Regions from separate parts of the Tuberibacillus sp. Marseille-P3662 genome, predicted to be linked through region 4. Evidence: riboswitches for the same ligand, from Rfam matches in the RefSeq annotation. Region 4 holds a riboswitch; each other region holds the start of a gene.
The links. Region 4 has a riboswitch for thiamine pyrophosphate ahead of tenA (thiaminase II). Riboswitches for the same ligand answer to the same signal wherever they lie in the genome.

Region 1 (3,151 bases), on a different contig from region 4:
GCTGCCAGAATGGAGTCAATAGCAAAAGCAATGTCCGCTATGCCAATTTTGGCTACTGTTGTCCAAAAACCGGCTCCTTTTTTATTTTCATTATCTTCTTCGTGTTCTTTTTCTGAACTAAAGAAGTTACCATAAACATGTTTGCCGCCTAAGTAAATAAGATATGCTGCACCGATGGCCTGAACTTGCCAAATATCTGTCAAAAATGATATAAGAAAAATGGAGATGAATCGGAAAACAAACGCCATGTAGATGCCATAGTCAATGGCGTGTTTTTTTTGTTTGTCCGGTAAGTGTTTTGCTATGATCGCTAGAACGAGGGCATTGTCAGCTGATAGGATCCCCTCTAAACCGATTAATATTAACAAAGTCCAACCATATTCAAGCCAAATTGAGTCCATATCGATACTCCCTTCATCAGACGTAGTTTGTACATAAAAAAATACCTTTACCCAATTTTGGGCAAAGGCATTCAACACCAAATTAGACCTTTACCCAAATATAGGCAAAGGTCTTGCTAACAACTCAAACAGTTGCCAATGACGGCCGGGGTTTGATCCCGTAATGACGACCGTTATTGTTAAGCTACTCCCCTTTGACAACAAAAGGTTATTCAGTTCTGATAAGCTGATTATAGCATAAGGGAATAACGATGAACTGTCAACTTAAACGATTTTAAAGGGCGTAGGGATTGTGGCATCACACTTGGACAAATATCAAGAGGAACACATAGTGACATCATGGACGCACCATATTTGCCAAAATTAAGAGTAAAGGATGGCAAGTTTGGTTTAAATATTAAATCAAGGCTTGAAAATATGAATGGTCTGAAAAAGATGTTGTGAACGCCTTCAATACATGGTATTATGAAAACAAATAAATCGACTTTAATAAAACTCTGCTAGGGGTGCCTTCGGGCTGAGACGGAATCATCCGAACCCTTGGAACCTGATCTGGTTTGTGCCAGCGAAGGAAAGTAGGGGTTGACGGATGATCATACTTACGTTTGTCAAACCACTTTCCTGTTGGAGAGTGGTTTTTTGTATGAATTTTATTAAGGGTTGAGGTCGCTCACTTTTTATGGGATTTCGCTCATTTTTCGTAAAAATCGCTCAATTTCGGAAAGAAACGCTCACTTTTGGTGATAGAACGCTCATTTCTTCCGATAACCGCTCATTTTTCGGAGAAACCCGCTCATTTATGTTTCTAAGACATCATTCTTATTTTGAAGGGAGGGGGAGATGATGCCAGCCTTTCATGTCATATCAAATGGACAACAATCGTTGTCACAGTTTCTAAAGGTTTTAACATCGATTGAACCTTGGATTGATGCTGTCCACATTCGTGAAAAGCAGCGCACTGCATTAGAGATCAGGCAATGGGTCGAGGCAATGCTTGAAAATAAATGTCCCACTGACAAGATCATTTTAAATACTGGAGCTACAATGAACCACTTATCTGACATTGGCGGTATCCACTTGCCCGAAGATGACTCCCCGAAAAAATGGAAAGCATCTTATCCCCATTTACACGTTGGTTGCTCCAGTCATTCCAGTGATTCAGCTGCTCAAAAAGCGGAAGCAGGTGCTGATTATCTCTTGTTCGGTCATGTTTTTTCAACGGCTAGCAAACGAGGGCTCATGCCACAAGGCATTGAAACGTTAAAACAAGTGTGCCAAGCCGTCGATATCCCAGTACTCGCGATTGGTGGGATTCAGGCTGACAACGTGGCAAAGGTCATGGACGCTGGAGCGCATGGTGTCGCGGTGATGAACGGGATCATGCAATCGGAGGAGCCGGAGCGTGAAGCGGAGGCGATTCGGATGCAATTGGAGGTGCAAGGACATTATGGTTAAAAAATACGATGTCTTGATTGTTGGCGGAGGTGTCATCGGTTGTGCGGCGGCATTTTATTCAGCCAAAGCCGGCCAGCGGGTGCTTTTAGTGGAAAAGGACAAGATTGGATCGAGGACATCACAAGCAGCTGCCGGCATGCTTGGTGTGCAAACCGAACTTGATGGCCCATCGCCGCTGTATGACTTGGCGAAACGCAGCCGTTCTATGTTTTCTGAACTTAGTGAGGAATTACGTCAATTAACGGGGATTGATATTGTTTATCGGCAGTCAGGTGCGATGCGGCCGGCATTCTCAGAACAGGATATGGCACGTATGGAGACAATAGCCGATTGGCAGCGGCGTCAAGGGGAGACCGCCCAATGTCTGACACGATCCGAAGTGTTAGCGACTGAACCGGCTCTCTCAGACACGATTTCCGGTGCTCTTTATTTTCCTTATGAAGGTCAGGTCGAGCCGACTGATTTAACACAAGCTTTGGCACGAGCAGCGGTGCACTATGGTGCGAAATTGGAAGAACATAATGATGTTTTGGAAGTGATGGAAGAAAGTGAGAAGGTGACAGGGGTACGAACGTTAAAAGGGGATTATGCTGCTGATCATGTCATTGTCACTGCAGGGGTATGGAGTGGGAAGACAGACCTGACGCATGCTGATATTGACCTATTTCCAATTAAGGGTGAAGCCCTATCTGTACGCGTGGCTGAGCCCATGTTGTCTCGGACGATTTTTTCCGAATCATGTTACATCACACCCAAACAAGGGGATAAAGTCTATATTGGTGCTACAGAAAAACCTTATGACTATGACACGGATGTCACTGTGGACGGTGTTTACCAATTATTATCTTCTGCTAGAGCCTTGCTGCCAGCACTCAGCCAAGCTAAGATTGACCAGATCTGGGCCGGGCTCAGGCCGACAACCCGAGACAGGCGACCCTATATTGGTCAGGCACCTCATACCGAAAATTTATGGTATGGTTTTGGGCACCATCGCAATGGGATTCTACTAAGCCCTGTGACTGGCTGGCTGCTCGCACAACTGGTCCAGGGCCGGCAACCGGACATTGATTTAACACCATTTTCTCATTCCCAATATTCAAGCAAGGAGGTTTTGAAGTAATGGCTGTTGTTATTAATGGCCAAGATGTGTCATTACCAGAAGACGTTCACACAATCAATGATTTGCTAGGATTTTATCAATTGCAAGAAAAAATGGCGGTCGTTGAACACAATCAAACGATTATGAAAAAAAATAACTATGAAAAAAGTTACATTCAAGACGGTGATAAAATTGA
Region 2 (3,151 bases), on a different contig from region 4:
AAACGTTTGTTTAACATTTCTCTCTTTAAGCTGGAAGCCCTCGCAAAAGGGATAAAGGGGGGCTTTAATAATGGGGGATAATTCTAATCAATACTATTCCAAGGTGTTAATTCTCTTGCCCAGGTTTATAGGCATAAGAACCTTGATCATTATTACTGGGGTCCTCTGAGTCCACGTCAAGTGTGCCCTGCTGGTTGACAGCAGCAAGTGTGATTTCATCAAGCACATTCATGGAATAACCTTGTGCGATTAACTGTTGCTCCAGCCATTCTCGATTTTTATCCAAGTATTTAAGATTATGATCAATAATTTGTCCATCTAAAATAATTGGGATAGGAATAAATGTGGGTGACGGACTTAATTGAATGTCTTTGGGCTGTAAGGGACGTGCCCTTGCCTTGGGGATAACGCTAAATTCTCCAACATCTTCAAGGGTGGCCATTTCAACATCCGCGACATTCTCATACCCTTTGATTCTCAACTGAGAAATCAACTCCGGTGTCGTCATCCGAATTTTTTTCAATCCTTTTTTATCAATATCACCATTTCGAATGAGAACGGTGGGACTGTCATTGAGCTTCCAACGCAGTTTATTATTTAGAACTAGATAGGTGAATCCAAAGTAACCTAATGTAAGGACTAATGCCCATACTGAGGCTTTCCACAGTGTTTTTGTAACAATGGGTTCACTAATAACTGTACCAAGAATGAGGACAAATAATAAATCAAAACTCGTCATTTGTGAAACGGCTTTTTTACCTGTAAACCTTAGAAGGACTAAACCAACGATAAATACAATGACTGGGGTTATCACTAAATCAAACAAAGTTCCCATGAACGTTCACCTCATCAATATTTTGCATCAAACCTTTCAATTTATGCTTAAAATGAAACACCCCTATCGTTTCCACAACAAGGGGTGTGATGTTTTGTCTTTTATGTTTTTAATTTTGCTTATATTGGGGTTCTTGACTTTGAACATATTGGAGCCGTGCATTTAGATTATCTAAGATGGTTTGCTGTTGTTGAGAAAGGTTTTGAAACATTTGTTTCGCATTTTGATCCTGAGTTTCTAAAGAAAAACTTTTTAAATTGGCTAATGTACTCTCACAGCTAGCAATTGTTTGTTCAATCTTTGTTCCGACCGTCATAATAAACCTCCTTTCGCCCCATAATATGGGCGTCATCAACGTTTTATATTCTTCAAGTTATTACCAAATGACTTTCCGAGTCCACGGTCAGGCCATGCTAATGAGCGGTTAACAAGGAAACGGGGCGATACTAAGATCAGTCCCGACATGACGATGGCGCATAAAATAAACGTCAAAATCATCGTCGTCCCGTTTATGACGAAAGAGTACCAAACGGCCGACATATTTTCAGGTGCATATTGATCAAAAAAGTAAACACCAGCAATAAAGTGGCAAAAATAACGTGCGAAGCTTCCAAGAAAAATAGCCAATAAAACCATAATGACAGCCGGGCGTTTTTTGTCTTCAGCGATTTGTTGTTGGACTTTATATACAAATAGACCAGCAACACCTACTAAAGGAAAGGCAATCAAGTACTCAATGAACGCTTGAACGATGTAAAGGATGGTGGCATCACCCAAGACGACTTGTAAAACGCCCCACAAAAGTCCAGAAAGCATTCCTGTTCTAAAGCCCCAACGCAATGCGACAACAAAAACGGGGATCATGGAGAATGATATTGATATACCCGCGGTCAATTGAATGGACGGAAGAAGGTCCAGCACCATAGCCATGGATGCTAAAATCGCCGCTTCAATCATCGCGTGAAGACGCATATTTTTCATAAAAAAACCTCCTATGTTGAGTTAGACAACGCACCCATAGGAGACCACAGAGACAGGAACTCGGACATACCTGTCTTCATCACATCCCTCCGCTAGCATTAACTAACAGGTTCGAAGGGTCAGAACGGTAAACCGTTCACTCTCAGCAAAACTGCTCCCCTAGTGATGCGTTTATTCAGTTATCTTTTTTATAACATGGTAAACGTTAACATTCAAGATTTTTATCCACTGCAATCTATTTTCCGCTGCGTTGCCACATCAGCATCATCATTAACATGGCAATCTGTGCTATATTCCACAACATCAATATCACACCCACGGCCAATATAAACATTGTCGCCGCGCACAATTTTGGCAACGGTGTTCTCTAGAATGATATAATGTCCTTCAATCAAATCAGCTTTTAAGGCACGTTCTGTTAGAAACAGATCTAATAGTTTACTAATAAATGACCAGCGTTGTCGCTTACGAATTTGAATCGATTCTCCTAGTATTTTATCCGCTTTAGCATCATGGTCCAGACGAACATCAATGGTATTAGCATTAAGCACACCACCCACGGTGAAGGCACCTTGGGCATTGAAGAGATCTGCCGTACAGTCCCCGCCAATTGTGACGAACCCACTGATATCAAGTGTTTTTCCCGTGAGATCCTTACCCACGCGCATCGCTCCACTACTTTCGAGCTGGTCAGTAATAACATGACCTGAAATATGGCTACTGCCACTGCTATCAATCGTGACCGCCGTCACATCACCATGAACATGCGATGACCCACTCAAATCAAAAGAATGAGTATGGATATCCCCTTTCACATGACTCGAACCCGAAGCATCAAATGTTCTACATTCAATATCCCCCGTAACTTTTCCCGACCCGCTGATGTCAACCGAGTCATAAAGACCACCGGCAACACTCCCACTACCGGAAATGTCTAGGTCCCTTAATTTTTCTCGTTCCATTTTATTCGCCCCTAAACTATCCTTTTCACTTAGAATAAATGAAAATGAAAATAAATAAAACGCTCTGTAGATGTATCAGCATTCAGTCTTAAGTCGGACCACAAAGGCATTTAATTTCTTGCAGATTGTCGGCTTGGGTGCCGTAGGCCTAGACAAACAACGAGCACACTCACAGCCAGACAAACCATTGCCACATAATGGAGGTGGGTAATATCTAAATGAGTATTAAATAACAGTCCGAGCAACGTAGATGATAAAATTGAACCCAAGTAACGACTTGTTTGGAACAATCCTGAGGCCGTTCCCGTTTCTTCAGCATTCACTTGCTCATAGAGTGCTGTCTGCATTGAGATATTATTGAAACCATTACTAA
Region 3 (3,151 bases), on a different contig from region 4:
GTTCATTCACATGGTGCTCATTGGTTGTGATCACTGGTGTATAATAGTCCAGCGCAGGATGTAAATCTTTCAACCAAATTAAGTTCAAATCCGTTCCCTTTAACTTCGCTTGCACACCATCCCAACCATAATAAATCCATTCAAAATCGGCGAGTTTGCCGATCGATTTGAAGAAATTCGTTTTACCTAGCGTTGCGAATTTAACCTTGGAAGGATCAGCATTGTGACGTTTCATGACAGCTTTAATTGTAGCCTTCTCGCTCGGAGCCCCCCAACCGCCGTAAGTCTGACCTTCAAAATCTTTGACTTCAGTAATGCCTGCCTGTTTCTTAGAAGCGAAGGCTGACGTGTTATGTTGAATCACAGCTCCTATAGACACGAGCGGGATATCTTGGGCCCGGGCTTGTGTCACGCCTTCTTGGGCGCCAATACCAAAGTCAGCTTCACCCGAAGCGACCAACTGATCGGTTGAACTCCCTTGACCAGGCTGCTTAATGTTGACCTTTAGCCCTTCGTCTTTATAAAATCCTTTTTTCTTAGCGACATAGAGTCCTGTGTGATTGGTGTTCGGTGACCAGTCCAACATCATTGAAACTTTTTGCCGCTTTTGTTCACTGTCAGCACCATCACCTTGATCAGAACACGATGCAAGCACCCCTAAACTGGCGATAACCAATAATAGTTTTCGAATCATAATGAATGGAACCCCTCTAACTTAAGACTTATACTGCCAATGCATGACGAACCGTGCGAGACACTCAACAATCATATAAATCAGCAAGCTCAAACCGATGATCACAACAATCGTCGCAAAGACCCGGCCATACAAATAAGATTGCGTTGATAAACTCAGTAATATGCCTAATCCGCGACTGCCGCCGAATAATTCACCGATGACCGCCGACATCACGCTATATGTCGCGGCCATGCGTAAGCCCGTAAACAATGATGGCAACGCCGCCGGCCACTTAACGAAGCGGAAAATTTGCCATTTCGTCGCATTCATCGCCCGCATGAACGTAATGTATTCGCGCTCAACAGACTGCAAGCCGCCAGCCAGACTCACTGTAATCGGAAAAAAACACACGAGCGCAACAATGAGAATGCGTGGCAACGGTCCTAGGCCAAACAGCAATAAAAAAATGGGAGCCAACGCAAAATAAGGAATCGTTTGTGAAATCACGAGCAACGGATAAATCGCCCGGCGCAATACACTGGAAAAATCAATCGCCACAGCGACAATGATGCCAGCTATAACCGCTATAACGAGCCCGAACACCGTTTCATACAATGTCACCGTGGTATGTTTCATAAGTAAATCCCAGCTGTTAACTAAGGCGGACAGGACATCAGACGGCGGTGGCAAAATATAATCTTCCGTCAACATAAACCGAGCAGTCAGTTCCCAGATCCCAATCAATAACACAATCAGTAATAAGGGCGGATAGACTTGGTGCCACCAAGAAACGCGCGTTTTATGCCCGGTATTGATGGGTTTTTTCATCCATAGTAACTCCCTCTGGACGGTAATGAATTTTGATATTCGTGATCACTTCCGATGCCCCGGCATCCAACACTTTTTGCTGCGCTTGTTTCGCAATCTCGATCAATTCGTCTAACTCACCCTCCATCACGGTTTCCATCGGGCCGACTTCATATTTCACACCAGATGCTTGAATGACCGCAATCGCTTGATCGACAATATTATAGACATCATCTGTATTGACTTTAGGTATCACTTGCAGGGCTAAATTCGCTTGACCCATTATGTCATCTCCTTAATAAAGTTCTAGATTAAATTAAAGGCTTTTTCGCTGATTGGTACGGCAGGCGACGACTCCTGCGGGAATAGCATGAGTCTTGAGACCCCGCAGCGCAATCAAGGATGATCAGCGCATGTAAGGAGGTTCAGCTTAAATAAAGAGGTTCAGCTAAAAACGTCACGTCCTGTGACATCGCTGAACTGACCCGCGTCCTGCGGGCCTACGTCCTGTGACATCGCTGACCCTACCCACATCAATCCACCCCAAAAAGCCAAAAATCGCTTTTCAGGGACCCCGGGTGTGGGCATGAGGCTCAAGCCATGCCCGCGGAAAGCACCCGCCTAGCGTGAAAATCAACAGGCTAAGCACACTTACAAATGCTTGGATTTTCTGCTTTCGTTTTAATTATGAAATTGATTCAAACAGCAAAATAAAAAAATGCCGCCCGATCAAAGGCAGCACGTTATCCATCCGTTAAACACTTCGGATTGCGTTCCTTCGCTGGCATTACCCAGATCAGGTTCACGGGTCGATGCAACAACATCCTCTCAGCCAAAATTGGCTCCCCGATTCACTCATGTAATTGTTAATTTTAATGTAACAATAGTCGTTCGAATTGTAAACTCATATGTTCATATATAAAAGCTGGAGGGCCGTCGAGGTTCGGAACACTTAATCTTAGGATGTTCCTCAGCGCCGTTTACTCAAGATGCCTTTACTAGAGCCCCCTGATAGACTATAGGCATTCGCATTAAGCCGGTCTTTCACTTCATCCCAAATCGCTGCGCCGCGCAAACTCTTTTCCACGACTTGATCCAAGATCTTTTTATCCTTAATACCATGGATCTTAGGTCCGTAAGCCATATTATCATAGATCGATTTTGGAAAAGGATTCGGATGTTGGAACAAGGATTGAAATCTAAAAAATCCCGGCGCCATCACTGACGCCAGGATCAAAATCTATTATTCGTCCCAAACTTTAACTTCTTTCATCGTATCGCCGTTCTCCATTTTCAAAACCGTATCCATGCCTTCGAGTACTTGTCCAAATACTGTATGTACACCGTCTAAATGCGGCTGCGGATCATGCGCAATGAAAAATTGGCAGCTTCCGGTATCTTTTCCGGCGTGAGCCATAGACAGCGCGCCTTGGTGGTGTTTACGCGGATTGCCTTCCGTTTCACACTTAATCGTATAACCAGCATTGCCCGTTCCGTTACCTTTTGGACAACCTCCTTGAGAAACAAAACCTGGGATGACGCGATGAAACGTTAACCCATTGTAAAAATCGTCATTAGCCAATTTCTCAAAGTTTTCAACCGTTTTTGGTGCATCGTCCGGATAAAACTCAATCAATATATTGTCACCATTTTCCATGGTGATTTGTC
Region 4 (3,151 bases):
TTTTAGATGAATGACTTTCCGATGACCGAGTATTAGTTTAATAAACAGCATCCACCATATTACAATGACAACACTGGGAGGCGATCGCAAAAATGGCAAAAAAACGCTTTACATTTATAGTTATAATCCTACTAGCTATTTTATTTTACGTTACAACCTCCTTTTCACATAGTCTCGTTATGAGACGCACGGTTTTTCTTCATGGGCACCCGATCACCGCTTTGACAACACACATAGACCCAAGACCTGACACCATCCAAAAACGATATGGCCGCTGTTTTACTATAGATAATACTGCTGTTAATAACGGAACGGAAAATGCCATTCCAGGGATATGCATGAAGAGGGGCATATGGGGTTTCTATTATGATGTCACCATCGGAGACGCTTAGAGGGTGATGATGGATTTTCGCTGCCTTATCTAAAGGAATAAATCGCGTTGTCTGAGCATTTCAAGTCAATACAGCTTAAAAAAGGGTTATCCGACAACTCGGATAACCCTTTTTATTAAATGTTAACTTCGACGTCGCCGTCTTTTTTCAGATCTTTAACGATTTCAGCTCTTGCCTTTTGCTTCCTTTGTTCTTGAAGACCTTGTTTAATTTGCGATTTAACCTTTTCGTACTTTGGAGCATCTTCGGCGTCTTTGCTATACTTGTCATAGTAATCTTTCGCTTCTTTGTCCGTTACTTTTTCGGTATCAATTTCTTTTTCAGTATACTGTTCGACTGTTAACTGTTCGGATAGTTGATTTTTATATTTCTCCATTGTCAAGCCTTGTTGTTTCATAACTTTCTTGAATTGTTCGTCACTTTCAAACTGCGATTTTGTTTTCTCAATGCGGTTATTAATGTCTTCCTCAGAAGCTTCATATCCTTTCGCTTTTGCATCTTGAAGAATGAGCTCTTGTCCGACTAAACTTTGAACCGCTTGGTTTTTGGCTTGTTCTACGTCAACTTTTTGTCCGGTCTTTTGTGACTGCTGCTGAACAGCCTGAAGAACAGTGTTAAACTCAGAGCCTTTTATTTTTTCCCCATTGACGGTTGCCACTGTTTTACCTTTAGCCACTTGACCTTTGACTTCGCTTCCCTGGCCACTTTCTTGAGATTGTCCATCTGCCTGTGCCTCAGTATCATTACCGTCGCTTCCCTCTTTGTTAGATTCATCGCCGCCGCAAGCAGAAAGCGCCAAAGCAAGAATCATCACAAAGGCAAGAATTGATAATCGACGTTTCATAGCCATTCAAAGTCTCCTTTAATTTTTGAGTCTTTGCAAGAAAACTAACACAGGCTTATTTTGTTTTCAAGTCTAACCATTAACAGATTGAAAAATAAGATATTCGCCCTATCTTCAATCTATTGATAAGTCAAAATAACGTTGACCAAGTGTATGCCACGCCCCCAAGGTTCCACTCAATTCCAAAGGCTTAGATCTATTTGACATTCCCTTCATCAATGTTACGATGATTGTGAAAACCCAATCTGTTTCCGCTAGGGGTGCCATTGATTAATGGCTGAGATTAAAGTTATGACTTTAAAACCCTTACAACCTGATCTGGTTCATACCAGCGGAGGGAAGTGGTGTCATCGCTGTCGGATCCATTTTTTAACTTTGGAACTATTGATCGTAGTTTTTCTTGCAGCGACCCTCTCCTCCTCAGGTGTCGGAAACAACTAACAGAGGAGGATTTTTTTATGTCATTTTCAGAAACACTACGTGAGGCGACGAGAGAAAGTTGGGAGATGAGTCTGCACCATCCGTTTGTATTAGGTATCGTTCACGGAGATTTACCTCTGGATACTTTTAGGTATTTTATTCTCCAAGATATCTATTATTTGAAACACTTTGGAAAAGTGCATGCCATGGCAGCCGCGCAAGCAAAGGATTCCCACATCACGTCATTTCTGATGGAAAAAGCCAAGCTGACAGCAGAGGCAGAGCTAACCGTTCATCAAGAACACGCCGACATTCTCAATATTACTGAAGACGACATAGCTCAGTTCAAACCCGCACCAACAGCGTATGGATACACGTCACACTTGTACCGTGCCGCTCTCTCCGGAAGTCTTAGTCAGACCATCGCAGCCCTTCTCCCTTGTTATTGGTTGTATGCCGACATTGGCCGCACATATCAAGCAGCTACACCGCAGGAACCCCTTTATCAAAACTGGATCACAATGTATGCCAGCGATTGGTTCCAGACTTCAACTCAAGAGCAAATTGAGCTCTTAGATCGATTGGCTCAGGAAGTCAGTGATCAAGAACGCGACAACATGAAAGAACAGTTTGTCATCGCCAAAGAATATGAACTCGCCTTCTGGGAAATGGCCTATACACAAGAAACGTGGCCATCCAATCAAGCTTCGATTCGCAATGCTACGGGTAAAACAAGAACTTGATCGAACACATATTTTCGATTGATCACCTAACTTCAATGTGGTTCTTTCGTAACAACAAATCCGGCTGCTAGCAGCCGGATTTTTGATACCCTGTAAAATTTATCTTCAAACGAAAAAACTTATTTCACGCGATAGCTTGAGCTGGCGATTTGGCCACCCTCAACAATAACGTCTTTCGGTTGCATTGGGCGGTTTTCAAAAAAGCGCGTCAGAATGTCTTTGACACCTTCCTCAATACGGGCTTGTGCTTCAAGTGTCATTCCCGAATAGTGGATGGTCATGCCTTGCTTAGGCATTGTTCGCCAAGGATGATCACTTGGTGCTGGTTGTGGATACCAAACGTCACCGGCATAGCCTGCCAAATGATCGGATTCTAGAACTTCTTTTAAGGCATCTCGATCAACAATTTTGCCTCGAGCGGTATTAACAAGATAGGCGCCTCTCTTCATTTTATTCAATAACTCCCTATTGAATAAATGTTCCGTTTGCTTTGTTAATGGCGCATGGATGGTGAGGATATCACTTGTTTCCACCAACTCCTCGAATGATACAGATTGTGAGCCATGTAATTGTTCTTCATGAAGAGGGTCATGATGCTGAAGTTTAACATCGAAGGGTTGTAGACGTTGCGCGACAAGTTGGCCAATACGTCCAAATCCAAATATACCGACGGTCTTCCCTTCTAAATCATGGGCATGATTACCGACTTTAGGTAAGTTCCACTCTCCTTCGACCGCTTGTCGGTGACCTTC

Region 1: it holds a riboswitch for thiamine pyrophosphate, as region 4 does, so the genes downstream of both, B9Y89_RS03650 (thiamine phosphate synthase) here and tenA (thiaminase II) in region 4, are expected to answer to the same signal.
Region 2: it holds a riboswitch for thiamine pyrophosphate, as region 4 does, so the genes downstream of both, thiT (energy-coupled thiamine transporter ThiT) here and tenA (thiaminase II) in region 4, are expected to answer to the same signal.
Region 3: it holds a riboswitch for thiamine pyrophosphate, as region 4 does, so the genes downstream of both, B9Y89_RS04150 (thiamine-binding protein) here and tenA (thiaminase II) in region 4, are expected to answer to the same signal.

What each region holds. Positions count from the first base shown of each region.
Region 1 covers NZ_FXBS01000004.1:15,130-18,280, reverse strand. The annotation lists gene B9Y89_RS03655 (TerC family protein) at 1-401, opposite strand, end outside; TPP riboswitch at 894-992, shown strand; gene B9Y89_RS03650 (thiamine phosphate synthase) at 1,245-1,856, shown strand; gene thiO (glycine oxidase ThiO) at 1,849-2,976, shown strand; gene thiS (sulfur carrier protein ThiS) at 2,976-3,151, shown strand, end outside.
Region 2 covers NZ_FXBS01000003.1:363,193-366,343, reverse strand. The annotation lists gene B9Y89_RS03415 (DUF421 domain-containing protein) at 107-835, opposite strand; gene B9Y89_RS03410 (DUF1657 domain-containing protein) at 945-1,151, opposite strand; gene thiT (energy-coupled thiamine transporter ThiT) at 1,187-1,816, opposite strand; TPP riboswitch at 1,884-1,987, opposite strand; gene B9Y89_RS03400 (polymer-forming cytoskeletal protein) at 2,038-2,778, opposite strand; gene B9Y89_RS03395 (MFS transporter) at 2,889-3,151, opposite strand, start outside.
Region 3 covers NZ_FXBS01000004.1:116,775-119,925, forward strand. The annotation lists gene B9Y89_RS04140 (ABC transporter substrate-binding protein) at 1-694, opposite strand, end outside; gene B9Y89_RS04145 (ABC transporter permease) at 716-1,504, opposite strand; gene B9Y89_RS04150 (thiamine-binding protein) at 1,476-1,766, opposite strand; TPP riboswitch at 2,237-2,342, opposite strand; partial or broken gene B9Y89_RS04155 (phosphate ABC transporter ATP-binding protein) at 2,460-2,672, opposite strand; gene B9Y89_RS04160 (peptidylprolyl isomerase) at 2,727-3,151, opposite strand, start outside.
Region 4 covers NZ_FXBS01000005.1:466,391-469,541, reverse strand. The annotation lists gene B9Y89_RS08365 (SurA N-terminal domain-containing protein) at 508-1,242, opposite strand; TPP riboswitch at 1,483-1,593, shown strand; gene tenA (thiaminase II) at 1,695-2,399, shown strand; gene B9Y89_RS08355 (NAD-dependent formate dehydrogenase) at 2,519-3,151, opposite strand, start outside.